Regions from separate parts of the Mesorhizobium sp. P2_E9 genome, predicted to be linked through region 2. Evidence: riboswitches for the same ligand, from Rfam matches in the RefSeq annotation. Region 2 holds a riboswitch; each other region holds the start of a gene.
The links. A riboswitch is a leader RNA that binds a small molecule or an ion and turns the genes downstream of it on or off. The one in region 2 is predicted to bind cobalamin.
Positions count from the first base shown of each region.

Region 1 (9,458 bases), on a different contig from region 2:
GCCGAAAAATGGTGTTTGGTCACGCCCATTTCGGTGACAAGGTCAGCGGCCTCCACCAATGCCGGCTTGGCGTTGCGGCCGGTAACGACAACATGCAGGCCTTCTCGACGGGCCTTCAGCGCTGCAACCACCTTGTCGAGGTCGAGATAGTCATAACGCAGCGCGATGTTGAGTTCGTCGAGCACGACAAGGCTGATCGAGGGATCTGCGATCAACTCCAGCGCCTTGGCCCAGGCAGCTTCCGCCGCCGCGATATCGCGCTTCAGATCCTGCGTTTCCCAGGTGAAGCCCTCGCCCATCGCGTGCCAGACGACGCGGTCGCCGAAGGCGGCGAAAGCATCCTTCTCGCCCGTGTGCCACTTGCCCTTGATGAACTGGACAACACCGACGCGCTTGCCGTAGCCGAGCATTCTGAGCGCCAGGCCGAAGGCGGCCGTCGTCTTGCCCTTGCCCGGGCCGGTGTTGACGATCAGCAGCCCCTTCTCAACCGTCTTGCTCGCCACCTCCGCATCCTGCACCGCCTTGCGCTTGGCCATCTTGGCGCGATGGCGCTCTTCATCCTTGTCGTCGATGTCGGTCATCTCATTTCACCTTGAGCGGCAACCCCGCCACCATCAGCAGCACCGTGTCGGCAATCGCCGCGACCTGCTGGTTGAGCCGTCCGGCGTCATCACGAAAACGGCGCGCCAGGGCATTGTCCGGCACGATGCCTTGGCCGACTTCATTGGAGACCACGAACCACGGCCCGCGCGGCCGCGACAGCACATCCGCCAGCCGCCGGCATTCCAGCTCGAGAGCGTGATCGGCCAGCATGTGATTGGTCAGCCACAGCGTCAGGCAGTCGACAAGCACCGGCTGATTGTCGGGCAACGCCTCGAGCGCCCCGGCAAGATCGAGCGGTGCGTCGACGGTTATCCAGCCCTCGCCGCGCCGCGAGCGATGCAGCGCGATGCGTTCACGCATCTCGTCGTCATAGGCTTCAGCCGTGGCGATATAGGTCCATGGTGACGGCAACGCCGTCGCCAGGGTTTCGGCGTGCGCGCTCTTGCCGGAGCGCGCGCCGCCGATGATGAAGGTCAGCGAGCTTCGATCAGGCAAAGCTGTCGCGCAGGCTGGTCGCGGTGCCGGTGAAGCGTCCGCGCACCACGCCGACGACAGCGCCAAGCACCAGCCAGAACACCAGATTGGTCACCGTCACCGCCACCACGAACTGGTGGTGCAGGCCTTCCGGGATCGGTGTCTCGAAGCTGTCGGGCTGTGGCGCGCCGACAATGTGCGGGGCAACGATCAGCGCCACGCCAAGGATGGCCAGCGGCAGCGACTTGCGGAACGCGATCAGGCCGAGCCCGATGGCGGTCGCGACCACGGTTGCCACCCACCAGATCTGGCGCTGCGTGAGGTCGGCTGCCGGCATGGCCGGCAGTTCCGGCGGCAGGCCGAGGCCCGGCGCCAGGGTGAACACGGCAAAGCCGGCCAGCCCCCAGAACACGCCCTGGCGCCAATTGCCGATGCCGCCGGCGAATTCCGAAACCGCGACCAGGATCAGCGCGAAGCCAATGCCGGTGACGACGTTGGAGACGATGTTGAAGGCAAAGCGCTCGAAGCCATCGGCCGGCGCCCAGCCCTCGTCTTCGGCCGGAGCAGCAGCCTCAGCCGGTGCCGGGGTCGCGGCGCTCATGGTATTTGATGCCGCCGGTGCGGCGGAGCTCATTGCGTTGCCACTGGCGGTATCAGTCGGCGCCGCGGCGTGCTCATGCTTGTGGCCGCCTTCGGCCTGTTCGTAGACTTCCGCCTTGAGGATCAGCGGCACCGTGGCATAGGCCTGCATGCAGGCGAGGACGACGCCGGCCACGAGCCCTGCGATCGCCGCGATGAACACGACGTTGCGAAACAGATTCATGATGTCAGATCCTCGTCAGTGGCAGGGAAACGCCATCGAATGCCGGTTGTCATGACCGGCATTGTGGACCGCATCGATATGCGAGAAGCCGACAAAGCCGATGATGAAGGTGCCGAGCAGCGCGGCGAGCGCCAGCTGCATGAAGCGCGACTGCGAGGAGACGGAGGCGCCGAGGGAGACGGAAGCGGTAGTCATATCTTGTCCTTTCACCCTCCACCCGAGGGCCTGTCAGTTTTGCCGTCGTCGGCAGGTCTCCTGGCTCGCGGATCAGCGCCCTTCTCCACCTTCCCGAAGACGAATCTTCAGTGGCATATGGAGAGGACTACCGCACACAGTTGCGGGGGCAGCCACGGCATTGGGCAACAAACGAGCCCGAACCGCATTCCCTCTTGGCTCCAAAACGGAACCGACGACTTGCGCGACTATAGGGAAAATCACGACACGCGGCAAACCAAATTCCGCCGGCAAACAGCGCGATTGCGCCATGCCGGCAACACCCGCATGGTTCTCGGCACAACAATTGACAATTGCACTGGCCGGGTGTCGGCTGGCGCCCTCACAGGAAGCCAGCCATGCAGCCCATTGCCAGCGAGCGCGATCCCTATAACGGCCTGACCCGGGCCGAGCCGACGCTACCCTCGTCGGCCTATTGGGATGCGGCAGCCTATCAACGCGACCTTGATGCTATCTGGTATAAAAACTGGCTGCTCGTCTGTCGCGAGGCCGATCTGGCCCAGCCGCTCGCCTTCCGCCGATTCCGCATCGGCACGCAGGACATCATCGTGCTGCGCGACGACACCGGCGAGTTGCGCGCCTTCCACAACACCTGCCGGCATCGCGGCTCGCAGCTTTGCCAGGAAAGCGAAGGCAGGCTGAAGGCGCGGCTGATCACATGCCCCTATCACGCCTGGTCCTATTCGCTGCGCGGCGATCTCGTGCGCGTGCCGTCGAAATCGCTGCCTGACGGCTTCGACAAGGCCCACCACCCGCTCTATCGCGTCGCGCTGTCGGTGTGGCGCGGCTTCGTCTTCATCAATTTGCAGGAGGACGCAGCCGGCTCGGCACACGCATCCTTTGATCCCGCCTCCGGCAATCTCGGCAACTGGCCGTTGGAAACGCTGGTCTCAGGCCATGTGCTGCGCAAGGTGATGAACTGCAACTGGAAGATTTTTTGGGAAAACTTCAACGAGTGCCTGCATTGTCCGGGCGTCCATAAGGATCTGTCGCGGCTGGTGCCGATCTATGGCCGCGGCCTGATGAGCCGGCATGACGATCCCGAATGGACGCGCCACGCCGACAATGACGCGCCGGAGTTTTCCGGCGGCCTGCGCGCCGGCGCCGAAACCTGGTCACGCGATGGCCAGACGCATGGGCCGGTCTTCTCGGGGTTGACGCCAGCCGAACATGCCGCCGGCCAGACCTATGCCACCAGCCTGCCCTCGATGTTCATCGTCGGTCATGTCGACTATGTCAGGACCGTGCGCCTGGTGCCGCTCGGCCCGGAGCAGACCGAACTTGTCGCCGAATGGCTGTTCGCGCCCGAGGCGCTGGCCACGACCGACATCGACAACATCGTCGCTTTCTGCACACAGGTGCTGGAAGAGGATGCGGCGATCTGCGAGGTCAACCAGAGGGGCCTGCGCTCGATGCGCCACGAAGCCGGCGTGCTGATGCCAGAGGAGTACGACCTGCACCGCTTCCACAACTGGGTGCGCGAGCGGCACGCAGCGCTTTTGCCGTGATCCTCACAGCGATTTCGGCAGGTAACGCCAGGTCACGAAGCCGCATACGGCGGCCAGCAGGCTGAGCGTGATGAACACCGAGCCCAGTCCGAAGAAGGCCAGAACCACCGAATAGACCAAGGGCGGCGTCAGCTCGGAAAAATCGAGATAGGTGCGATAGACCGCCGCCATCTGCGCCCGCTCATAGGAGCGCACCGAGCGCATGAAGGCGGTCGAACCCAGCGCGTCGAGCGCGATGGTGAAGAACGCGCCACCAAGCAGGAAAGCGCCGGTCAGCAGCGGCGCACTCGCTCCCACCGTGCCCGCCGCCAGCAGCATCGCCGACATGGCGAAATAGGCAAAGGTCATGGTCTTGCGGCCGCCAAAGCGCTTGCCCGCCTTGCCCCAGAAGATCGCCATGAACAGCAGCGCATTGCCGGCCGAGACCAGCAGGCCGCCGGCCAGCTTCCCCTCGCCGGTGATCACCATGAACAGCGGCCCATAGACGAAGAAAGTCGTCCAGAAACAGGAGCGGCCGAAGGCGATCAGCCAGGCCAGCCTCAACCTCGGCTGCGCGACGAAACGGCCGATATTGGCGAGCGGATTGGCCGGCCGGGTCTTGCCGGGCCGGATCGACTGGTTGTCGCCCAGCCGATAGGCCCAGAACAGGGCCAGCAGGGCCAGCGCGAACACTGCCACCGCGCCATGCGCGGCATAGATGCCGAAGCGCGTGTAGAGGAAGATGCCAAGCGTCGGCCCGCCGGTCCAGGCGAACATCGACCATGCCATGCGCAGCGATTCGGCCTGCATGAAGTCGGTCTTGCGGATGTGGTCCATGATGTAGAGGTTGAGCGTGATCGACAGCGCGCTGGCGCCCATGACGCGGCACAGCATGCCCGCCAACTGCCCGGCCAGCGTGTGCGTGACGAAGAACAGCGAGCCGATGGCGAGCAGGCAGGCGCCTGCGGTGTAGACCCAGCGCCGGGCAAAGCGGCGGATCAGCATCGGCATGAACAACGTCACCGACAGGCCGAGCAGCGCCACGATGGTGTAGAGGATCGAGACGATCTGCTCATTGTGCAGGATTTCGTAGGCCTGGATCGGGATGACGCTCGACACTGTGGCGCGGGCGAAGGATTCGACCGCATAGAGCGAGGCGAAGGTGCGCGCATCCGCGGCCTTGAGGGCCGGGAGCCAGATCGGGTGGCGCACATGGGTGGACATTGCTTCCCCAAAGCAGAATCACCGCTCAAATCTGCCGCGCTCAGTCCCGGGCGATTAAGAGGAAACCGACGCATAACCGGCAAAAAGCGAAACCGGTCAAAGGCTTTCCTATGCTGGCCTAAAGCGTCGCTCGACCCAGGCGCCTGCATCGCCGTGCTCCCGGCCTTCTTCTGTCCCGTCCAACCGTGGTAGTCCTCAGGCGGGCCTGAATCAGATCGCGAGACCATGACCATCGACACGCCGACCGCACCCGTTCCGGAGCCATCCAAGCGCATCGTCGCCATCGACATCGTGCGCGGCATCGCGCTGCTGGCGATGGCGAGCTACCATTTCACCTGGGACCTGGAATTCTTCGGCTACACCGACCCCGGCCTCACCGCCTTCGGCTGGTGGAAGATCTACGCACGCTGCATCGCCTCGACCTTCCTGTTCCTGGTCGGCGTCAGCCTCTACCTCGCCCACGACCCGCAAATCCGCTGGAACGGTTTTTGGAAGCGTTTCGCCATGGTCGCCGGTGCGGCGATCGCCATTTCGGTGGTCACCCGCATCGCCACGCCGGATGGATTCATTTTCTTCGGCATCTTGCACGAGATCGCGCTCGCCAGCCTGCTCGGCCTCGCCTTCCTGCGGCTGCCGGCCTTGCTGACGCTTGTCGTTGCCGCGCTCGTCATCGCGGCGCCCGTCTATCTGCGCTTCGAGGCGCTGGATCACCCCTGGCTGTGGTGGATCGGCCTGTCGGCGATCAATCCGCGCTCCAACGACTATGTGCCGCTGTTTCCATGGTTCGGCGCCGTGCTGATCGGCATCGGGGTGGCGAAACTCGCTTCGGCGTCCGGCCTGCGGGCGCGGCTGGCAAGCCTGGCGCCCGGCCGCTGGGCCAATCCGCTGCTCTTCATCGGCCGCCACAGCCTCGCTTTCTACCTGATCCACCAGCCACTGCTGATCGGCTGCGTCTGGCTGTTTTCGCAAATCATGCCGGCCCAGGTCGAAACCCCGCAGGTCAATTTCCTGAAAACCTGCCAGCGCTCATGCGAGCAGATGCGCAACGCAACCTTCTGCACCAGCTATTGCGGTTGCATGCTGACGACGATCGAGGGCGAGGCCACGCTTGATCGGCTCGAGAACAACGACCAGAGTGCGGAATTCCGGGCGCATCTGGGCGATCTGGCCGCCAGTTGCACGGCCCAGACCGAAGACAAGATGGACGAGGGAGGAACGCAATGACCGAAACCCAGCCGAAACCCGGGGTGATCCCATGGCCGCCGGTGATCTACACCGCGGCAATCGCCATCAGCATTGCCCTCGGTCTTTTCTTTCCCCTGCCCTGGATCGGCGACCTTCTGGGCGACATCCTGTTCGCCGCCGGCTGGGTGGCGCTGTTCGGCGTCGCGGCACTCTGGTTCACCGCCATCCGCACCATGATCCGGGCCAAGACAACGCTCAACCCCAACGCGGTACCCGACCACCTCGTCACCACAGGCCCCTTCGGCATCACCCGCAACCCGATGTATCTGGCCAACACGCTGCTGTTGATCGGCGTCGCCTTAGTCTCGGGGATCGTCTGGTTCCTGCCGCTGGCGTTCATCGCGGCCTTCGCCACGCAAAAGGCCGCGATCGAGGGCGAGGAAAAGATCCTGGCGGCGAAATTCGGCAAGAAATACCGCGACTACGCCAAAAGGGTTCGGCGCTGGATTTGAGCAGCACTCAGGTGTTGACGCCGAGCTCCACGAGCCGCTCGACGCAGGATTCCTCGGCCTGGTCGAGTTCGGCGAGTGTCTCCTCGAGGTCGCGGCGCTTTTGCCTCAAATCCTCACGCTTTTCCTCGATGCGCTTGATCATCAGCTTGAGTTGACCGACCTCGCCCGGCGGTTCCTTGTACATCTGGATGATTTCGCGGATCTCGTTGATCGAGAAGCCGAGCCTTTTGCCGCGCATGATCTGCCGGATGAGATGGCGGTCGGACGGGCGAAACAGCCGTGTGCGGCCGCGCCGCACCGGTTGCACCAGCCCCTCGTCCTCATAGAAACGCAGCGTCCGCGTCGACACGTCGAATTCGCGGGTCAGCTCAGTGATCGAATAATATTCCCGCATTGTCACTCCCGCACCCCGGAATCCCTGGCGATCGCCATGCGGCGTCGCCTCCTGTCCCGAACCAAACCCTTGCCACGCCGGAATCGATGCAGCACCCCGCGCGAGCCTCGCACGGCATTTACGTAAAAGTCAATTGAGGGTCACTTGTGCCTTCACGCGACGCCGAACCACCATGTGGCGAGACCGAGGAAGGCGAAAAAGCCGACGACATCGGTGACGGTGGTGACGAATACCGCCGAAGCGACCGCCGGATCGATCTTGAACCGGTCGAGCAGCAGCGGGATCAGGATGCCGGCCAAGGCGGCGACGAACATGTTGATGATCATCGCCGCCGCGATGATGCCGCCGAGATTGGGATCGCGGAACCAGGCCGCTGCGACGATGCCGATCAGGATGGCGAAGATGATGCCGTTGATGAAGCCGACGCCCATTTCGCGGCGGATGATGCGGCCGGCATTGTAGATGTCGAGATCCCTGGTCGCCAGCGCCCGCACGGTGACGGTCATGGTCTGCGAGCCGGCATTGCCGCCCATGCCGGCGACGATCGGCATCAGCACGGCCAATGCCACGATGTGTTCGATCGTGCGGTCGAATAGGCTGATCACCGACGCCGCCAGGAAGGCCGTCAAGAGGTTGATCAGCAGCCAGGGAACGCGCGAGCGCGAGGTCGAAAAAATGCTGTCGGAAAGCTCTTCGTCGCCAACGCCGCCCATACGCAGCAGATCCTCCTCCGCCTCCTGCTGGATGACGTCGACGACATCGTCGATGGTCAGCACGCCGACCAGCCGCTCGTTCTCATCGACGACGGCGGCCGAAAGCAGATCGTACTGCTCAAACTCCCGCGCGGCCTCTTCCTGGTCCATCGTCGCCGGAATGGCGTGCCGCGTCTCGTGCATGATCTCCCCGACCTTGACCGTGCGCTTGGTGCGCAGGATCTGGTCGAGGTCGATGGCGCCGAGCAGCTTGAAGGTCGGGTCGATGACGAAGATCTGGCTGAAGCGCTCAGGCAAATTCTTGTCCTCGCGCATATAGTCGATGGTCTGGCCGATGGTCCAGAACGGCGGCACCGCGACGAACTCCGTCTGCATGCGCCGCCCGGCGGTCTCTTCGGGATAGTCGAGCGAGCGGCGCAGCCTGATTCGCTCGGTGAACGGCAGCTGCGACAGGATCTCGTCCTGGTCTTCCTTTTCAAGGTCCTCGAGAATGTAGACCGCATCGTCGGAATCGAGCGCCTGCACCGCCTGCGCGATCTGCGCATTGGGCATATGATCGACGATCTCCATGCGGATCGCCTCGTCGACCTCGGTCAGCGCGGAAAAGTCGAAATCGGCGCCCAGCAGCTCGACCAGGGTCCGCCGCTGCTCAGGATGCAGCGCCTCGATCAGGTCGCCGAGTTCCGACTGGTGCAGATGGTCGACTTCATGCTTCAGCGTCGCCGTATCGCGGTCGGCGATCGCGGCCCCGATCTGGGCAAGGAAGGACGAAAGGACGGCGCCGTCCTCGCCATAGATGTCGGCATGGGCGTCGTCAGCCGCTCTGGCGGAGGTCATCTGCTTGTCCTGGCCCTGCACCAGCGCCTCCCGCCGTCAGAATCCCGAAAAGGTGCCTGTCAGGTCTAGACCATGACTCTGCAAAGTGGAAACCGGTTTTGGGTCCGAGGCGCAAAACAAAAGAGGGATAGGGTGGAGAGGCGATTCGACTTCGCAATCAGCCGCCCTAAGCCATTGGAATTTCCGGCAAAATGCACGCTTGCCGACCGCCGTCGGTTTCCGTCAGTGCGGCGTCGTCATGCGGGCACGAACCCGGCCGATTTCATCAAAACACGATGCGCTCCGGCTTCAGACGGCGCGACAGCCGATGTCGCTGGGGAAAGAGCACCCCAGCGCGATTGGGGCAGAATTGTCATGATACGGGTCCAGACCTGAAACCTGGCCCCACAGTCGCCGCACAATCAGCCCAGGACAGAAACGGCCCTTGAACAGCAAGCCCGGGAAAACGAGCAAGGCAATTGGCGACCGGCGCATGCGCATTGTCGTCGCCGAGCGCAATCCATTCGTCATATCGGCACTGCGCGAAATGCTCGAATGCGACGGCCGTTTCGAATTGCTGAGCACCGTGCAGAGCGGCAAGCAATTCCTGGATCTGGCTGACAAAGGGGGGTTCGACGTCGCGGTCATCGGCTGGAAGCTCTCCGACATGGACGGCGCTGATGTGCTGGCCGAGGTCCAGAGCCGCAAGCTCGATGTGCGCATCACCGTCTTTTCCAACGACCATGACATCGGCATCCTGAAGCAATGCGTGCGGCTCGGCGCCCAGGGCTATTGCTTCCAATTCGATGACCCGGCCATCATCTTCGACACGATCCTGGCGGTCGCGCATGGCCGCATCTGCATCCCCTATATCGATATCAACAAGGTCAACGATACGCCCCTGGCGCAGCTCACGGTGCGCGAGCGCGAGCTGCTGGCGGTGCTCTCCGACGGCTGGACCAATTTGCAGATCGCGACGCGGACCGGCATTTC
Region 1 covers NZ_JBFUET010000003.1:166,882-176,339, forward strand. The annotation lists gene cobO (cob(I)yrinic acid a,c-diamide adenosyltransferase) at 1-581, opposite strand, end outside; gene cobU (bifunctional adenosylcobinamide kinase/adenosylcobinamide-phosphate guanylyltransferase) at 583-1,098, opposite strand; gene AC1D05_RS06840 (CbtA family protein) at 1,091-1,900, opposite strand; gene AC1D05_RS06845 (CbtB domain-containing protein) at 1,916-2,095, opposite strand; cobalamin riboswitch at 2,129-2,326, opposite strand; gene AC1D05_RS06850 (aromatic ring-hydroxylating oxygenase subunit alpha) at 2,473-3,642, shown strand; gene AC1D05_RS06855 (MFS transporter) at 3,646-4,845, opposite strand; gene AC1D05_RS06860 (heparan-alpha-glucosaminide N-acetyltransferase) at 5,071-6,069, shown strand; gene AC1D05_RS06865 (methyltransferase family protein) at 6,066-6,542, shown strand; gene AC1D05_RS06870 (MerR family transcriptional regulator) at 6,550-6,936, opposite strand; gene mgtE (magnesium transporter) at 7,089-8,486, opposite strand; gene AC1D05_RS06880 (response regulator transcription factor) at 8,959-9,458, shown strand, end outside.
Region 1: it holds a riboswitch for cobalamin, as region 2 does, so the genes downstream of both, AC1D05_RS06845 (CbtB domain-containing protein) here and AC1D05_RS14390 (aromatic ring-hydroxylating oxygenase subunit alpha) in region 2, are expected to answer to the same signal.

Region 2 (9,458 bases):
TCTCGTGATCGAGGATGCCGCCATTGTGGCTCATCTCGACGGCGCCCGAGACTTTCTTCACCTTACAGGTCCCGCACAGGCCGAACTCGCAGGCGGCCGGGATCCTCACTCCCGAAGAGCGCGCGGTCTGCAGCACGGTCTGGCCGGCGACGCACTCTGCGTCGACATCCGAAAGCGCGAAGCGGATCGGTGTTTTGGCTTCGACCGGAACGGCAGCATCGTCATCAGCCGGCAATGCGAACGGTGCCGGGATTTCCTCCACCGCGGGCGCGGCAAAGCTCTCCTGGTGGTATTTCGTCATGTCGAAGCCGGCGGCATCCAGCATGCCGCGCACGGCGCGCATGAAAGGGTCCGGACCGCAGCAGAAGATCTCACGTTCACGGAAATCGGGCGCCAGCAGCGGCAGCCGGATGGCGTCGATGCGGCCCATATGGCCGTACCAGCCCTCGCGGCTCGACCGCTCCTCTATCATGAAGCCGAGCGACAGGCCCGGCATATGGCCGCCGAGCAGTTCGAGCTCCTTGCGGAAGATGATCTCTTCGGCTCGCCGCGCGCAGTTGACGAAGCCGACATCGGTCCATGGCGCGCAGTCATTCAGCCAACGCAGCATCGACATCATCGGCGTCACGCCCGAACCGGCCGAAATGAACAGATATTTGGCCGCCGGGTGGCTGTGCAGCGAAAAGTCGCCCGCTGGCCCGTAGGCCTTGACGTGCGAGCCGGGCTTCAGGTGATCGAACATCCAGCGCGTGCCGATGCTGCCGGCCTGCGCCTTCACCGTCACTGCGATCGAGAATGGCCGCGATGGCGACGACGACAGCGTATAGGTGCGCATCAGCGGCCCGTCTGACGTCGGCAGCTCCAGCGTCACGAATTGACCTGGCTTGTACCGGAACCAGGTCTGGTTGTCGGAGCGAAAGGTGAAGGTCTTGACGTCAGGCGCTTCGTCGCTGACGCCGATCACTTCCAGCACCTGCAGCCTGTCGTTCCAGGGCGCCATCTGGTCGAGATGGCGATAGAGCCCAAGATCAGTCATCGCGTTCATCCCTCTGATCCTTCATTTTCGCGCATGGCGTAATCCCAAAACCGCGGAACACTTTTGGACGCCATGCGCTAAGCGACACTACGCAGCGCCGGCCGGCCATCTCCGACAAGGCGCGGGCCAATGAAGCGGGCGTACCAGTCGACGAACTGGATCACGCCGCCCTCATGCAGCTCCGAATAGGGGCCGGGTTCATAGGCTGGCGACAGGATGCCGAAGGCGTTTTCCTCGACGATGCGGCGGTCCTGGTCATTGGTCTCGGTCCAGACATGGGTGAGCTCGGCAAGATCGTAATCGACGCCCTCGACCGCATCCTTGTGGACCAGCCATTTGGTCGTCACCGCCGTTTCCGTGGCGCTGATCGGCAGCACGCGGAAGGTGACGGCATGGTCGATCAGGATATGGTTCCAGGTCGTCGGATAGTGATAGTGCATCAAGGTGCCGATACGGTCGGCCGAGACGCTGTCGGAGAGGTTCTTCTTCACCGCCCGCTTGCCGGTCATCGTGTAGCTGACAGCATCGCGCAGCAGCGGCGCGCGGGTGGCGCGGTATTGCCCGGCCGGGTCGATGCGGAACTTGCTCGGCAGGCCGGCTGCTTCGCACTTGGCCCAATGCGCCAGCATCTCCGGATCGCTGTCGGCGCCTTGCACGCCGGTCACTGTCGGGGCTTCCGGGAAGGTCTTGCACAGTTCCGGGTGATTGCCGGCGCAGTGATAGCACTCGCGGTTGTTTTCCCAGACCAGCTTCCAGTTGCCCTTCTCGACGATCGTGCTCTCGAAGGCGATCTTTGCTTCGCTCAGGCGGTGCGGCTTGAGGTACGGTTCGATCATCGCTCGCATCGGCGCGAAGTCGGCGGGCTCCTTGGCCAGGCAGATGAAGATGTAGCCGGCCACGCTTTCGCAGGCGACCGGCTTCAGGCCGAACTGGCTCTTGTCGAAGCCGTCGGCCATCTGGCGTGCGAACAGCAGCCTTCCGTCCAGCTCGTAGGTCCACTGGTGATAGGGACAGACCAGCTTTGCGGCCGTGCCCTTGTCGGTGTTGCAGACGCGGCTGCCGCGATGGCGGCAGGAATTGTGGAAGGCATTGATCTTGCCCTGCTGATCGCGCACCAGCACGACCGGATAGTCGCCGATCTGTACGGTGATGAAGCTGCCGGGCTTGGGCAGTTCGCAATCATGGCCGATGAACAGCCAGTCGCGATACCAGATCAGCTCCATGTCCAGCTTGAAGAAATCGGGATCCGTGTAGAAGGGCTGCTCGAGCGAGAATCCGTCCCTGCGGCCGTTCAAGAGCCTCAGCATGTCGTTGCGCGTATCCATGTCCTGTCCTCTTCGTTCGCCGCATCGGCCCGAAATCGAAATCGATTTCGGACAGCACGGTGCGCAAATTCAAAGCCTTGGAGCGTACTTTGTGCGTCCAAGTGGACGCACGTCGCTCCAATGACTGACTATGGTGGTGATTGAGGAAGGATCGGACGCAAGCCGGTGAAAACCGCGCAAGCATCATCCGCCTCTTGACCGCCCACCGCGATCAGTCGAGTCTAGAAATCTCGGGCTGGTTTCCGGGCTCTGGAGTTGTCCTTGCGGACCATCGCGACACCTTCCCAGGCTTTTCGCCCAGTGGTCTCCCGTTGCGACTTGAACTCCACCACCGTTGCGGGGGCAGCGCCGGATTCTGACCGGCTTCCCAATTCTCCACTCCATCGTCACGAAGCGGCACCTGAGATGGCATGATCTAATCACGACAGCGCTTGCGACATCGGCATGAAAGCGACATCGCATCCATGTGGCGCGACACGCATGCACAACGCCCGGGTCAAGAACCGCGGTCACGAAAATCGTCGCGGTGACGGCTGAACGCTGAGCCTCCGGACAGTTGGTGATCGCAGCGTTGGCTTTAGCTAATATTTTGATATCAAAAAGAAAAATGTCCGACGTAGAAGGCCTTGGTACAATTTCAAGTGGTGGATACTTGGTCCACACGGAACAAACTTCGTGATTGGAAACGGCCAGCTGGCTTTCCCACATCGGGGCTGTCCGAACGACGCGATTTTAATCCCAAGACACGCCGCTAGACGGACGGAAAAAATACTGGAGTACCCAAAATGAACAAGATTGTTCTCACTGCCGCCGCCCTTCTGGCCATCTCCGGCAGCGCCTTCGCAGGCAGCGACAATTACGGCTCCAATGGCGCCAACCAGCCTGCCGCGACTTCGGTTGACAATTCGCGCACGGCTTCGATCCGTGAAAGCGGCTGGCCAGTCTACAAGCTGCTCAATTCATCGGGCGACGTGCAGAAGTCGATCCCTCAGAGCAGCGACCGGGACCACTTCGGCAACCACTAACAGCCGAAACCAATTCCAAAAAAGAGCGGCGGGCCATGCCCGCCGCTTTTTTATGCCGTCGAGACGGGTTCTGTCTTAAGCCGCTTTTGCTTCCGGCTTCTGGAGTGCGAAGGAATGTCCGTCCGCATCGAAGATATGCAGGTCCTCGGCATTGGCACTCAGCCGCAGCGTCGAGCCGCGCTTGACCTCGACATTTCCCGGCAACTTGGTCACCAGCGGCAGGTCGGCGCGGCCAATGTCGACATAGACCAGCTGGACCTCGCCGAGCTGCTCGACATAATCGACCGTTCCCTCGAACAGATAATCCGCGCCGGTGGCGACGATCAGGTCCTCCGGCCGCACGCCGAAGCTTACGGCCGCACCCTTCGCCGAGGCAGGCGTCGCAATCGGCACCGTAGCCTTGCGCCCGCTGACATGGCTGACGACGGTCGGGTTGCCGGTCTTGTCGATCGTCGCCGGCAGGATGTTCATGGCTGGCGAGCCGATGAACTGGGCGACGAACAGATTGCCCGGCTTCTTATAGAGATCCATCGGCGTGCCGACCTGCTCGATATGGCCGTCCTTCAACACCACGATGCGGTCGGCGAGCGTCATCGCCTCGACCTGGTCGTGGGTGACGTAGATCATGGTCGTGTTGGGCATCGATTCCTTGAGCTTGGCGATCTCGATACGCGTGGCGACGCGCAGCGCGGCATCAAGGTTCGACAGCGGCTCGTCGAACAGGAACACTTTCGGATTGCGCACGATGGCGCGGCCGATGGCGACGCGCTGGCGCTGCCCGCCCGACATCGCCTTGGGCAGCCGGTCGAGATATTTGGTCAGCTGCAGGATTTCGGCGGCCTGCTTCACGCGGCGGTCGATCTCGGCCTTGTTCTCTTTGCCGATCTTCATCGAGAACGCCATGTTGTCGTAGACGGTCATGTGCGGATAGAGCGCGTAGGACTGGAACACCATGGCGATGCCGCGCTTGGACGGCGGCACGTCATTGACCACTTCGCCGTCGATCTTCAACTCGCCCGACGTGATTTCCTCGAGCCCGGCGATGGAGCGCAGCAAGGTCGACTTGCCGCAGCCCGACGGACCGACGAAGACGATGAACTCGCCCGATTTGATATCGAGGTCGATGCCATGGAGAATGTTGAGATTGCCGTAGGACTTCTTCACTTGTCTCAGATTGACATCGGCCATTGGTTTCCTCCAGTGATTTCCTCAAAGATTTCAGTCGATGCGCCCGAACCAGGCGCCGTAGCCGCCAAGCTCGATCGAACCGGGGCTCGCTTGCCCGGAAAACCCGTGTCCCGGCAAAGGTTGCAGTGATCGGTTGCCAAGGTCAACCTTGGCCGGCTTGGCGCCGAGGTTGAAGACGCAGACGATCTGCTCGTTGCCCGCCCGGCGCGTGAAGGCAACGGTGTCGCCCTCGCTTTCGATGAAGGTGATATCGCCCTTGGCCAGTGCCGGATGGGCGCGGCGGAAGGTGAGGAAGCGCCGATAGTGCTCGAGCAGCGAAGCCGGGTCGCCCTGCTGGACATTGACCGCTTGCGCCAGATGCTTGGCCGGCACCGGCAGCCAGGGCTTTGCCTGGGAGAAGCCGCCATTCTTGGCGCTGCCATCCCACACCATGGGCGTGCGGCAGCCGTCGCGGCCCTTGAATTCCGGCCAGAAGCGGATGCCATACGGATCCTGCAAGTCCTCGAAGCGCAGATCCGCCTCGCCAAGCCCGAGTTCTTCGCCCTGGTAGAGGCAGACCGAGCCGCGCAGCGACATCAGCAATGCCGAGATGACCTTGAGATAGGCGATCGGGTCGGCTTCGCTGGCGGCCCAGCGCGAGGCCGGGCGCATCACGTCATGGTTGGAAAAGGCCCAGCACGACCAGCCGTCGCTGGCGACCTTGCCGAAGGCTTCCAGCACCGAGCGGACCTTGTCCGCGCTGATCTTTTCCGGCGCCAGGAAGTCGAAGGAATAGCACATGTGCACGCGCTTGCCGCCGGCGGTATAGGCGGCCACGACCTCCAGCCCGCGCTGCGAATCGCCGACCTCGCCGACAGCGGCGGTCGCCGGATAGTCGTCGAGCAGGGCGCGGAAGCGTTCGAGGAAACCGAGGTTTTCCGGCCGGCTCTTGTCGTAGATATGGTCCTGATAATTGTAGGGATTGACCGCCGGCGCGGTCTGGTCGTTGCGCTCTTCCGGCGGCAGCGGCGGATTGTTCTCCAGGCCCTGGCTGTGGAAGTAGAAATTGATCGTGTCGAGGCGGAAGCCGTCAACGCCGCGTTCCAGCCAGAAGCGGGTGACGTCGAGCAGCGCGTCCTGGACTTCACGGTTGTGGAAGTTGAGGTCCGGTTGCTCGGCCAGGAAATTGTGCAGGTAATATTGCTGCCGGCTGGTGTCCCACTGCCAGGCCGACCCGCCGAAGATCGACAGCCAGTTGTTGGGCGGCGTGCCGTCGGGCCTGGCGTCCGCCCACACATACCAGTCCGCCTTGGGATTGGTGCGGCTCGACCGGCTTTCCTTGAACCATGGATGGCTGTCTGCCGTGTGCGACAGCACTTCGTCGATCATCACCTTGAGACCCAGCCGGTGCGCCTCCGCCGTCAGCGCATCGAAATCGGCCAGCGTGCCGAACATCGGGTCGACGTCGCAATAGTCCGAGACGTCGTAACCGAAATCCTTCATTGGCGACTTGAAGAAGGGCGAGATCCAGATGGCATCTGCGCCAAGCGAGGCGATGTAGGGCAGCCGCCCGATGATGCCCTTGAGGTCGCCGATACCGTCGCCATTCGAATCCTGATAGCTGCGCGGATAGATCTGGTAGATGACAGCGCCTCGCCACCAGTCGCGGTCGACGGCGAGGTCAGGGTTCGAACTGGCTTTCAAAGCGGATTGCATTGTCTCAGCCTCCTTTCACCGAACCGGCAAGCAGTCCGCGGACGAAATAGCGCTGCAGCGAGAAGAACACGATCAGCGGCACGATGATGGTCACGAAGGCCGATGTCGTCAGAATCTCCCAATCGCCGCCGCGTGAGCCAAGCAACGCGTTCAGCTTGGCCGTCAGCACGATCTGGTCTGCTTCCGTACCAAGGAAAACCATCGCCACCAAGAGATCGTTCCATACCCACAGGAATTGGAAGATGGCAAACGACGCCAGCACCGGGAATGACAGCGGCAGCACGATCTTGACGAAGATCTCGAAATCGCTGGCGCCGTCGATGCGCGCCGATTCCATGATCTCGCGTGGCAGGCCGGCGATGTAGCTCCTGAGCAGGTAGATGGCGAAGGGCAGACCGAAGCCGGTATGCGCCAGCCAGATGCCGAGATAGGTTTTCGATGGTACGCCGAAGAAAGTGCCGACGCCGTTGTAGAGCTTCAACAGCGGGATCAGCGACATCTGCAGCGGCACCACCAGGAGGCCGATGATGACCGCGATCAGCAGCGCACGACCGGGAAAACGCATCCAGGCCAGTGCGTAGGCGGCAAAGGCAGCGATCAGGATCGGAATGACGGTCGCCGGAATGGTGACGGTCAGCGAGTTCATGAACGAGCGGCCGATGCCTTCGGAAAACAGCACGGTCTTGTAGTTGTCGGTGGTGAATTTCGGCGGTGCCGACGAGGCATAGTAGACGCGCTGGCCGCGATCGCCTTCGAACGCCTTGGGCGAGGCCATGACGAAGCTGCCGTCGGCATTGAGCAGCAAGGTGACGCCGTCGCCGAGATCGGCTGTCGTGCCGGCGGGATATTGCGTCGGTGCCGCCGACTTGACGCCGAAGGCGCTGATGCTGCGCTTGGCGCCGTCGCCGAAGATGTTGCCCTCGAGGACGAACTTGCCGTCCTTCTGGACTTGCGTCGAGGCGGCTGGCAGGCGACCGGCTTCGGTCTGGATGGAGCTGGAGAAGGAGTTCCACCAGCCTGAGGCGATGATCTGGTCCTTGACGCGCAGCGAGGAGACCAGGATGCCCAGCGTCGGGATGGTCCAGATCGTAACGAAGACTAGCACCGCGATGTGGACGCCAAAGCGGCTGGCGAAGGACTTTCCGGTCGCGACGGCCATCTCAATGTCCTCCCGTTTCTTTGTTCGCCTGGCGGATGTTCCAGACCATGATCGGAATGACCGCGATCATGATGATGATGGCGATGGTGGCGCCGCGGCCGAAATCACCACCGCCGCGGAACATCCAGTCGAACATCAGATTGGCCAGCACCTGGCTGTTCCACTGTCCGTTGGTCATGGTCAGCACGATGTCGAACACCTTGAGCACCAGAATGGTGATCGTGGTCCAGACGACCGCGATGGTGCCCCATATCTGCGGCACCATGATTTTCCAGAAGATCTGGAACGGATTGGCGCCGTCGATGACGGCGGCTTCCAGCGTCTCTTCCGGAATGCCGCGCAGCGCCGAGGACAGGATGACCATGGCAAAGCCGGTCTGGATCCAGATTAGGATGATCATCAGGAAGAAATTGTTCCAGAACGGCAGCGATATCCAGACCTGCGGCTGGCCGCCGAAATGCTGGATGATGGCGTTGAGGATGCCGATCTGGGTCTGGCCGTCGCCGCGATACTCGTAGATGAATTTCCAGATCACGCTGGCGCCGACGAAGGATATGGCCAGCGGCAGGAAGATCAGGCTCTTGGCGATCGTGCCCCACCAGATCTTGTCGGTGAGCACGGCGATGATCAGGCCAAGGAAGGTGCAGGCGGCGGGCACGACAGCCAGCCACAGCACGTTGTTGAGGATCGAATTGCGGAACTCACGGTCGCCCAAGGCCCATTGATAGTTGGCCAGGCCGACGAAGTTGACGCCGCCGCGATCGAGGAAGGAGAGCCGCAGCGTCTCGACCACGGGGTAGATGAGATAAATGGTCAGGATGATCATCGCCGGACCGACGAACAGCCAGGGCCGGACCAGGCCTTGCCGGCGAAGATTGTCGATAGCAGCAGTGCCGGCGACGCCGCGCGACGGGAATATCAGGTCGACCAGTTTGTTGGCGCCCCAAAAGTAGGCGACGCAACCGCCGACGCCGACGATGATGACAAATATGGCCGAGAAAATCTGAGACGCCATGCATTCCTCCCCTGCGCATGATCCGGCGAGGCTGAAGTGACCTCGGGACTAGGCGCCGATTCAGTTGTTTGGAGTGCAATCGGCCGCGAAAAATATTTCACATGCGGATTGCGCTTCACGTCGATGCGCTCATGACGAAAAGTTGCGGCGCGGGCCGCCGTGAGATCCGGGCCGGTAAGGCCCGGATCCATGCGAGAACTATGCTCGTCCCGAGTCCGGCCAGCCGCCTACTTGATGGCGTCCCAGCTCTTCTGGATGTCGGTGGCGACATCCTGCGCGGACTTGCCGCCGACCAGGTCGATCATGCCGGTCCAGAACGCGCCGGCGCCGATCTTGCCCGGCATCAGGTCGGAACCGTCGAAGCGGAAGGTCGAGGCATTGGCAAGGATATCGCCCTGCTTCCTAAGCGCGTCGCTGGCATAGGCATCCTTGTTGACCGACTTGAACGGCGTCACGAAACCGCCCTGGGCCATCCAGATTTCATGGGCAAGCGGCATCTTCAGGAATTCGATGAACGCGCGCGCACCCTTGGAGTCCTTGGTGATCATGGCGAGCGTGCCGGCGCCAAGCACGGGCGTGCCGAGTTCAGGCTTGGAGGCATAGGGCGGGAAATAGAAGAAGTCCGCGTCCTGGCCAACCTTGGTGCCTTCCGGGAAGAAAGTCGGGATGAACGATGCCTGATGGTGCAGGTAGCATTTTGGCGGCACCGAGAAGAGGCCCTTCGGGCTGTCGCGGAAATCGGTCGCCGCAACCGCCTTGGCGCCGCCATCGACCATCTTGTCGTTGGTCGCGATCTTGCCGAAGATGTCGATGGCGTTGACCACCGCCGGATCGTTGAACGGAATCTCGTTCTTCACCCATTTGTCGTAGACTTCCGGCGGCTGCGTGCGCAGCATCAGGTCCTCGACCCAATCGGTCGCCGGCCAGCCGGTGGCGCCGCCCGAACCGAGCCCGATGCACCATGGCGTGCCGCCATCGGCGATGATCTTCTTCTCGAGGTCGGCGAGTTCTTCCT
Region 2 covers NZ_JBFUET010000007.1:183,362-192,819, reverse strand. The annotation lists gene AC1D05_RS14395 (FAD-binding oxidoreductase) at 1-1,036, opposite strand, end outside; gene AC1D05_RS14390 (aromatic ring-hydroxylating oxygenase subunit alpha) at 1,114-2,361, opposite strand; cobalamin riboswitch at 2,578-2,780, opposite strand; gene AC1D05_RS14385 (DUF680 domain-containing protein) at 3,147-3,386, shown strand; gene AC1D05_RS14380 (ABC transporter ATP-binding protein) at 3,462-4,574, opposite strand; gene bglA (beta-galactosidase BglA) at 4,605-6,269, opposite strand; gene AC1D05_RS14370 (carbohydrate ABC transporter permease) at 6,274-7,428, opposite strand; gene AC1D05_RS14365 (carbohydrate ABC transporter permease) at 7,430-8,443, opposite strand; gene AC1D05_RS14360 (ABC transporter substrate-binding protein) at 8,671-9,458, opposite strand, start outside.

Region 3 (9,458 bases), on a different contig from region 2:
ACGTTCGGCCATCTTTTCCGTGTCACCACCTGGGGCGAAAGCCATGGTGCAGCACTGGGCTGCGTGGTCGACGGCTGCCCCCCGGGCATCCGCTTCACGCGTGACGAAATCCAGGCCGAGCTCGACAAGCGCCGGCCGGGCCAGTCGCGCTTCGTCACCCAGCGCCGCGAGCCGGACGAGGTGAAGGTGCTGTCGGGCTTCGTGCTCGACGAGGACGGCGAGACGATGATCACCACCGGCACGCCGGTCTCGATGCTGATCGAAAATGTCGACCAGCGTTCGAAGGACTATGGCGAGATCGCTCGCCAGTACCGGCCGGGCCATGCCGACTACACCTATGACGTCAAATACGGCATACGCGACTATCGCGGCGGTGGCCGCTCCTCGGCCCGCGAAACAGCGGCGCGGGTGGCGGCAGGCGCGCTCGCCCGCAAGGTGGTGCCGGGCATGGTGGTGCGCGGCGCGCTGGTCTCGATGGGTGAAAAGTCGATCGATCGCGCCAACTGGAACTGGAATTTCATCGGTGACGCCGAGAACCCGTTCTTCACCCCCGATCCCGCTTCCGTTCCCGTCTTCACGCAGTATCTCGACGGCATCCGCAAGGCCGGTTCCTCTGTCGGCGCGGTGATCGAGATCGTCGCTGACGGCGTTCCGCCGGGGCTTGGCGCGCCGATCTACGCCAAGCTCGATCAGGACATCGCCTCCGGGCTGATGTCGATCAACGCCGTCAAGGGCGTCGAGATTGGCAACGGCTTCGAGGCTGCGCGTATCACCGGCGAACGGAATGCCGACGAGATGCGCATGGGCAATGACGGCAAGCCGGTGTTCCTGTCCAACAATGCCGGCGGCATCCTCGGTGGCATCTCGACCGGCCAGGCGATCATTGCCCGCTTCGCCGTCAAGCCGACCTCGTCGATCCTGACGGCGCGCAAGTCGATAGACAAGGACGGCAACGACGTTGAGGTGATGACCAAGGGCCGGCACGATCCCTGCGTCGGCATCCGCGCCGTGCCGATCGGCGAAGCGATGGTTGCCTGTGCCATCGCCGATCATTATCTGCGGCATAGGGGACAGACAGGGCAGGGAGTAGGCAGTAGGCAGTAGGCATTGTGCTACGCAGCCCACTGAAACAGCCAAATTTTTCCTTTCCCCTACTGCCCTACTGCCGTACTCCCTTATTCCCTGCTAGCGAAGCGAGCATTCCATGCCTTACGACCAGAAGAAGATCGTCGAAGCTATCCGCGCCTTCGAACGCGGCGAGATCGTCGTCGTCATGGACGATGACGGGCGCGAGAATGAAGGCGACCTGATCGTCGCCGCCGTCCACTGCACGCCGGAGAAGATGGCCTTCATCGTGCGTAACACCTCGGGCATCGTCTGCACGCCGATGCCACGCGAGGAAGCCAAGCGGCTCAACCTGCAGCCGATGGTCGCCGACAATGATTCCGCCCACACCACCGCCTTCACCGTCAGCGTCGATTTCAAGCATGGCACGACGACAGGCATTTCGGCCGACGACCGCACGCTGACCGTGCGCAACCTCGCCAATGGCAATGTCGGCGCTTCCGATTTCGTCCGCCCGGGCCACATCTTTCCGCTGATCGCGCGCGAAGGCGGCGTGCTGATGCGTTCGGGCCATACCGAAGCCGCGGTCGATTTGTGCAAGCTCGCCGGTCTGCCGCCGATCGGCGTCATTTCCGAACTGGTCAATGATGACGGCACCGTCAAGCGCGGCCCGCAGGTGCAGGCTTTCGCCGAGGAGCATGGCCTCAAGCAGGTGTCGGTCGCCGACCTCATCGCCTACCGCCAGCGCAAGGAAACGCTGGTCGAGCGCGTCGCCTGCTCCGATATCGACACGCTTGGCGGCAAGGCGCAGGTCTTCACCTACACGCTTCCCTGGGACACGATGCATCACGTCGCTATCGTCTTCGGCGATATCCGCGACGGCGAGGACGTGCCGGTGCGCCTGCATTCCGAGGATGTGGTGACCGACGTCTTCGGCACCAGCCACCGGCTGGACGCCATCATGAAAGCGATGGGCGAGCGCAAGCGCGGCGTCATCGTCTATCTCAGAGAGGGTTCGGTCGGCGTCGCCCACCAGGAGCGGAAGCGTCCGCTAAGCGGCGACCGCGAGGATCATGAAGAGGCCCGCCGTCGCGAGAACGAATGGCGCGAGATCGGCCTCGGCGCGCAGATCCTGAAGGATCTCGGCATTTCCTCGATCAACCTGATCGCCTCGCGCGAGCGCCATTATGTCGGCCTCGAAGGCTTTGGCATCCACATCGCCAAGACCGAGATTATCTAGGCCATGTTGATATTCAGGTGAGGTCGGCCTGACCTGAATCTCGACATATCCTGGCGGTCACTCGGCCGGAACAGCGGCGGCGTCGCATCCCTCCAGCTCGCATTTATGGGTGGCAAGGCTGCGCTGGCCAAGCAGCACGGTGATCAGCGCGATGGTGCCTGCCGCCACTGAAACCCAGAACCCGCTCTGGGCGCCGAACGCATCCACCACCGCGCCGGCGACGAACGCGCCCAGCGCCATGCCGATGCCGATCCCTGTCGTCACCCAGGTGATGCCCTCGGTCAGCATTGCTTCCGGCACATGCCGCTCGATCAGGCCGAAAGCGGTGATGAAGGTCGGCGAGATCGCCACGCCGCTCAGGAACACGGTCAGGGCCAGCAGCGGCACTGAGCCAGCCGTGAGCGGCAGCAATGTGCTGAGCGCCAGGGTGGCGACTGCAATGGCGAGTTGCCGCTGTAGCGGCGCTTTCAGGTTGAGCGCGCCGACCACAATGCCGAGCGCGAACGATCCCACTGCATAGACGCCGATGACGAGGCTGGCGGCACTGGGCTGGCCGAGCTCCTTGGTGAGCGCTATCGTGCTGACCTCCGTCGTCGCGAAGGTCGCGCCAACGAAAATTATGGCGAAGGTGATGATCTGCACGGGCCGCAGACGTATTGCCGAGCCGGCGGAGCCATCACCAACCGGCCGCACTTGTGGTTCGGTTGAACGCTGCAGGATGAACGCGGCCCAGCCAATGGCAAGAAACAGCGTGCTTGCGAGAACGCCGGCTTCCGGAAACAGCGCAGCGCTAAGTCCCACCGAAAGCGATGCGCCGACAATATAGACCAGCTCGTCCGCGACCGACTCGAACGCGAATGCAGTGTTCATTTGCGGACGTCCGCGAAAAAGCTCGGTCCAGCGCGCGCGAACCATTGCCGGCATGCTGGGCATGGCGGCGGCCGCCAGTGCCGACACGAACAGCGTCCATACCGGCCAGTCCTGATTGGCCGCAACAATCAGCACCGCAAAGGCGATAAATGTGATGAGGGTGGTGGGGACCGCAACCCGCGTCTGGCCAAGTCGGTCCACCAGCCTCGACGTTTGCGGCGAGACGAATGCGTTGCCGAGAGCGAATGTCGCCGAGACCGCACCCGCCAACCAGTATTCGCCGCGCGTCTGCGACAGCATGGCGACGATGCCGATCGGCGCCATGGCGATCGGCAGGCGCGCGATGAAGCCGGCGGCCGCAAAGCCCTTGGCTCCCGGAGCACGAAAGATTTCAGCATAGGGGTTTTGCATGGCGGTTCCTCGACAAAAGGCGATCTGACAATTACATACGGAGCGTATGAGGATTAGATAGACCATACGCGACGTATGTCAATTGGCATACGGAACGTATGTGGATAAGGCCAGGCAGAATGCACAGACCCCGCAAGGAGATGATTGCCGAGACGCGCGCCAAGCTGATCGCCGCGGCGCGCCAGGCCTTCGGCACGACAGGCTATGCCGAAGCGTCGATGGATGATTTCACTGCCTCGGCCGGACTGACGCGCGGCGCGCTCTATCATCACTTCGGCGACAAGAAGGGACTGCTGGAGGCGGTTATCGCCGAAATCGACGGCGAGATGGCGGCTCGGGTGAATGAGGTCGCCTCGAAAGCGCCGACTCGCTGGCAACACTTCGTCGACGAATGCACGACCTATATCGAGATGGCGCTGGAGCCGGAAATCCAGCGCATCATGTTCCGCGATGGTCCAGCCGTGCTGGGCGATCCGGCGCAATGGTCCAATGCCAATGCCTGCGTCGGTTCAATGACCGATCATCTGACCGCGCTGCAGGGGGAAGGGGTGGTCGTCCCGAGCGTCGACCCCGAGACCGCCGCACGGCTGATCAATGGCGCCAGCAGCCAGGCGGCGCAGCGGATCGCCAATTCGAACGATCCCGAAGCGACATCGAAGATGGTGGTGGCGGCCTTCAAGCAGCTGCTTGAAGGCCTCCTCAGAAAACCAGGTTCATAACAGACCCAAATCCCCGTTGGGCGCCTCGCTGACCACCGCCCCCGATTGACCAATCTATGGGGTGAGCGCATCCTTCGCAGCCATCTCTGAGGGGAGATTCGGAGCCATGTGGGATTTCGAGATCGGCCGGTCGGTGTCCATCATGATCAGGACCTGGCCCTTCATTGTCTTTCGCATGATCGTCTATTTCGGCATCACTCTGGCCTACATCGTGGCGACCGGCACGGGCGCCTCCGTCGGTTATGGCGTCGGCCATATCTCCACCGATCCCGACGGGCCAATGTCCTTCGCCCTGTGGGGTGGCGTGGTCGGTTTCGGCATCGTTTCGATCGCCGTCTATTGGATCCGCGAATACATCCTCTACGTCGTCAAGGCTGGCCATATCGCCGTCATGGTCCATCTGATCGATGGCCGGGATGTTCCCGATGGCCAGAACCAGATCGCCTATGCAAAGCAGGTCGTCACAGAGCGTTTTGCCGAGGCCAATATCCTTTTCGTCGTCGACCAGCTGGTCAAGGGCGCCATCCGCGCCATCACCGGCCTGCTCGGCGGCATCGCCGCTTTCCTGCCGATCCCGGGCCTGAGCGGCCTGGTCTCCTTCATCAACACGGTGATCCGCCTGTCGCTGACCTATGTCGACGAGATCATCCTCGGCTACAACATCCGCATCAATTCGTCCTCGCCCTTCGAGACGGCCCGACAAGGCGTCGTGCTCTACGCCCAGAACGGCAAGACCATGGTCAAGAACGCCGTCTGGCTGGCGGTCATCATGTGGGGCGTGTCTTTCGTCATCTTCCTGCTGATGCTGGCCCCGGCCGCCGCCATTTTGTTCATGATGCCAGGGCAGCTCGCCGGCTGGGCCTTCGTGCTCGCCATCGTCTTCGCCTGGGCCTTCAAGGCGGCCTTCATCGAGCCATTCGCCATCGCTTGCCTGATGCAGGTCTATTTCAAGACCATCGCCGGCCAGGTGCCCGATCCGGCCTGGGATGCCCGGCTGGCCGAAGCGTCGTCGAAGTTCAGGGAGTTGAAGGACAAGGCGCTGGCCTCCTTTGGCGGGTCGCGCTGGGGTACTGCAGGCGCGACACGCTGATCGGCGGGATGCGCGGGCGCGATAACAGCGATGTTGAGGTCCGCCACGGCTGACTTGAGCCGCGCCTCGCCTTGCCCGCAAAAAGTTTCGCTCGTGATCAATTCGGGCAGCGGCAGCCGTCGGCCCCAGCCATGCGTTTCAAGGTCCGGTTTCGGCGCGAATTCCGAGACACGGCCGACGCAGAGATAGGCGATCGGTGTCACGTGCTCGGGAATGGCCAACAGGCTCTTCAGCGCTTGCGGCTCGATGATGCTGACCCAACCAACGCCGACGCCTTCGGCGCGCGCCGCCAGCCAGAAATTCTGCACCGCGCAGACCGTGCTGTAGAGATCCATCTCCGGATTGTGCCAGCGTCCCAATGGCGACCCCTGCGAACGTTGGCGGTCGCAGGTGATGCAGATGTTGAGCGCGCTTTCGCAGATGCCTTCCAGTTTGAGCTTGCGGTAGAGCGCCTGTTTGTCTTCTTCGATTTCAGGCAGTTCCTGTTCTCGCGCGGCCAGGAACAGGTCGCGCACCTCCGCCCGTCGCGCGGCATCGCGGATGACAATGAAATTCCACGGCTGCATGAAACCGACAGACGGCGCGTGATGGGCGGCAAGCAGCAGCCGCGCCAGCACCTCATCATCGAGTGCCGTGGGGAGGAAATGGCTGCGCACGTCGCGCCGCGTGAACATGGCGCGGTAGACCGCGTCGCGCGCTATCTGGTCAAATCCGTCGTTCATAGAATCCGGCATCGCTTGTCCCCTTGCGATCGCAGTCCATGTCCTCCGCCTGACCATGCGGATGACGATGCCTGCCAGGCCGGTCTTCTGGCTCGGGATCAACCCGCGTCCGGTGCCTTCCCGTCATCGACAGTGGCATTTACCGGCGCGGTCCCCCTCACAGCGTTGGGCACGCCACGGAGTTCAACCGTGTTCCCGATTCTCCCGCTTGCGGCGGGCACCAGGCAGTGGCGGGACCTTACGCCGAAGCGCCTGCGGCGCCAATCCCCGCAGCGACGCCGATGGACGCAGGCGTGATTTTCCCCAGCGATCGAGCCGCAATGCATGGCCATCGCGGCGCCGGGGCACTAGATAGGGAGCATGACAACCCGTCTCTACACCCACCCGATCTTTCTTGAGCACATCACACCGCCCGGTCACCCCGAACGGCCGGACCGCTTGCGCGCCATCGAGCGCGTCCTCGACGACGAAGCCTTTGCCGCGCTTGATCGCGTCAAGGCGCCGGAGGGCGACGAGGCCACCATCCTCTACGCGCATCCCGCCGATTTCGTCGCGCGCATCCGCGCCGCCATTCCCGAAGAGGGCCTTGCCCGCGTCGATGCCGACACCACCGCCAGCCCGAAGAGCTGGCAGGCGGTGATCACCGCCATCGGTGCCGCCAACGCTGCTGTCGATGATGTTTTTTCAGGCCGCGCCGACAATGTCTTCGTCGCCGCGAGGCCGCCTGGTCACCATGCCGAAAAAACGACGGCGATGGGCTTCTGCTTCTTCAACACGGCGGCGATCGCGGCGCGCTATGCGCAGAAGAAGCATGGCGTCGAGCGTGTCGCGGTCGTCGACTGGGACGTGCACCATGGCAACGGCACGCAGGATATTTTCTGGGACGATCCGTCGGTGCTCTATTGCTCGACGCACCAGATGCCGCTCTATCCCGGCACCGGCGCGACGAGCGAGACCGGCGCCGGCAACATCGTCAACGCGCCTTTGGCGCCGCAGACCGGCAGCGAGGTGTTTCGCGATGCCTTCCTGTCGCGCGTCCTGCCGGCGCTCGACAATTTCGCGCCCGATCTGATCATCATTTCGGCGGGCTTCGACGCACACCACCGCGACCCGCTGGCCGAGATCAATCTGACCGAAGACGATTTCGACTGGGCGACCGGCCAGCTGATGCAGCGCGCGGCCCGCCACAGCGGCAACCGGCTCGTCAGCCTGCTTGAGGGCGGCTACGATCTGCAAGGATTGGCATTTTCGGTCGCCGCCCATGTCGGGCGACTGATGAAAGGATGAATAATGGCTGCTGAGACCAATGAAGACGTCAAGGCGATGAGCTTCGAGCAGGCACTCGACGCGTTGGAGAAGATCGTCGATGATCTGGAGCGTGGCGACGTGCCGCTCGACCAGTCGATCAAGATCTATGAGCGCGGCGAGGCGCTGAAGGCGCATTGCGACCGGCTGCTGAAGGCCGCTGAGGACAAGGTCGAGAAGATCAGGCTGTCGCGCGACGGCAAGCCGGTTGGCACGGAGCCGCTCGACGCGGATTGATGCACAGTCGCGAACGGCGGTCTTGCCTCGCCGGTTTTTGGACACGATCATGGTTGGGGATTAAACTCATCCCGATTGAAACGGCTCCAGGACGAGAGGAGATACGGAAGCGATGTGCAGAAACATCAAGACCCTGTTCAATTTTGATCCGCCGGCAACCAATGACGAAGTCCGCGACGCAGCCCTTCAGTTCGTCCGCAAGCTGAGCGGAACGACACGGCCGTCGAAGCAGAACCAGCACGCGTTCGACCACGCCGTCGAAGCCATTGCGGCATCAGCGCGCGAGTTGCTCGATTCGCTCGAAACCCACCAGCATCCGCGCAATCGTGAAGAGGTGGCGGCGAAACTACGGGCAAAGTCAGCCATCCGCTTTGCCTGATGCCGCCAAAGCGGCCCTTGGCCGCTGACAAGGAGAGTTCATGAGCTTCTTCCCAGGGAAAGACCCTGAAGCCGGCGACGCCTTTGCCAGCGACCAGATCGAATTGATGGTGATACCAAACGCCAAGGACATTGGTGGTTTTCCGGTCCGTCGCGCTCTGCCGACCGCCAAAAGGCGGCTGGTCGGGCCTTTCATCTTTTTCGATCGCATGGGCCCGGCGATCCTGCGCGCCGGCCAGGCGCTCGATGTCCGTCCCCATCCGCATATCGGCCTGTCGACAGTGACCTATCTGTTCGACGGCAAGATCCGGCATCGCGATTCGCTGGGCACGGAAATGGTGATCCAGCCCGGCGACGTGAATTTGATGACCGCCGGCCGCGGCATCGTCCACTCCGAGCGCACGCCCGAGGAACTGCGCGGTGCGCCAATGTCGATCTCCGGCCTGCAGACATGGCTGGCCTTGCCTGATGGCAAGGAAGAGGTCGCGCCGGTGTTCGAGAACACGGCTGCCTTGCGGCTGCCCGAGATCGACGCCGAAGGTGTCCGCGGTCGCGTGGTCATCGGTGACTTCCAGGGGCTGCGCTCGCCAGTGCGGGCCGATACCGAGACGCTCTATGCTGATCTCAGGTTGACGCCGGGCGCCAGCGTGAAAATCCCGGCCGATGCGGAAGAGCGCGCCATCTATACGCTGGAAGGCGAGGTCTCGATTTCGGGCGATGTTTTCCCGGCGGAGCGGCTGCTGGTGTTCCGGCCCGGTGACGAGATCGTCGTATCGTCGGATACCGGCGCGCATTTCATGCTGTTCGGCGGTGCCTCGCTCGGCTCGCAGCGCTACATCTGGTGGAATTTCGTTTCCTCGTCGAAGGAACGCATCGAACAGGCCAAGCAGGAATGGAAGACGGGCCGCTTCGATATCGTTCCTGGAGATGAGGAAGAGTTCATCCCGCTGCCGGAAAACTAATGAATATCGCCCAAAAGGCGCCCGGTTTCGGGACCACGATAGGCACGAAAACAAGGACTTGAAAGCGCGGGCATAAGCTGTTTCGACGCGCTGTGCTTTTGGCAGCGGGCCCGCGTCACTGGCACGCATTTACTTTCGCAGGCCGGCGGCCTATCCCGCCGTTGAACAGAAAGCCTGAGCACCCGTGAACGCAACGCCGCATACGCCGCTTCTCGACAAGGTCCGCATTCCGGCGGATTTGCGCGCGCTTGACGAGAACGAATTGCCGCAACTGGCGTCCGAACTGCGCCTTGAACTGGTCGATGCGGTGTCCCGCACCGGCGGCCATCTTGGCGCCGGCCTCGGCGTGGTCGAACTGACGGTGGCGCTGCACTATGTCTTCAACACGCCGGATGACCGGCTGATCTGGGATGTCGGCCATCAGGCCTATCCGCACAAGATTCTCACCGGTCGCCGCGA
Region 3 covers NZ_JBFUET010000031.1:24,261-33,718, forward strand. The annotation lists gene aroC (chorismate synthase) at 1-1,104, shown strand, start outside; gene ribB (3,4-dihydroxy-2-butanone-4-phosphate synthase) at 1,205-2,305, shown strand; gene AC1D05_RS34600 (MFS transporter) at 2,363-3,586, opposite strand; gene AC1D05_RS34605 (TetR/AcrR family transcriptional regulator) at 3,706-4,305, shown strand; gene AC1D05_RS34610 (hypothetical protein) at 4,412-5,395, shown strand; partial or broken gene bluB (5,6-dimethylbenzimidazole synthase) at 5,491-6,129, opposite strand; cobalamin riboswitch at 6,178-6,357, opposite strand; gene AC1D05_RS34620 (histone deacetylase family protein) at 6,478-7,404, shown strand; gene AC1D05_RS34625 (exodeoxyribonuclease VII small subunit) at 7,408-7,659, shown strand; gene AC1D05_RS34630 (DUF2277 domain-containing protein) at 7,772-8,038, shown strand; gene AC1D05_RS34635 (pirin family protein) at 8,079-8,999, shown strand; gene dxs (1-deoxy-D-xylulose-5-phosphate synthase) at 9,184-9,458, shown strand, end outside.
Region 3: it holds a riboswitch for cobalamin, as region 2 does, so the genes downstream of both, bluB (5,6-dimethylbenzimidazole synthase) here and AC1D05_RS14390 (aromatic ring-hydroxylating oxygenase subunit alpha) in region 2, are expected to answer to the same signal.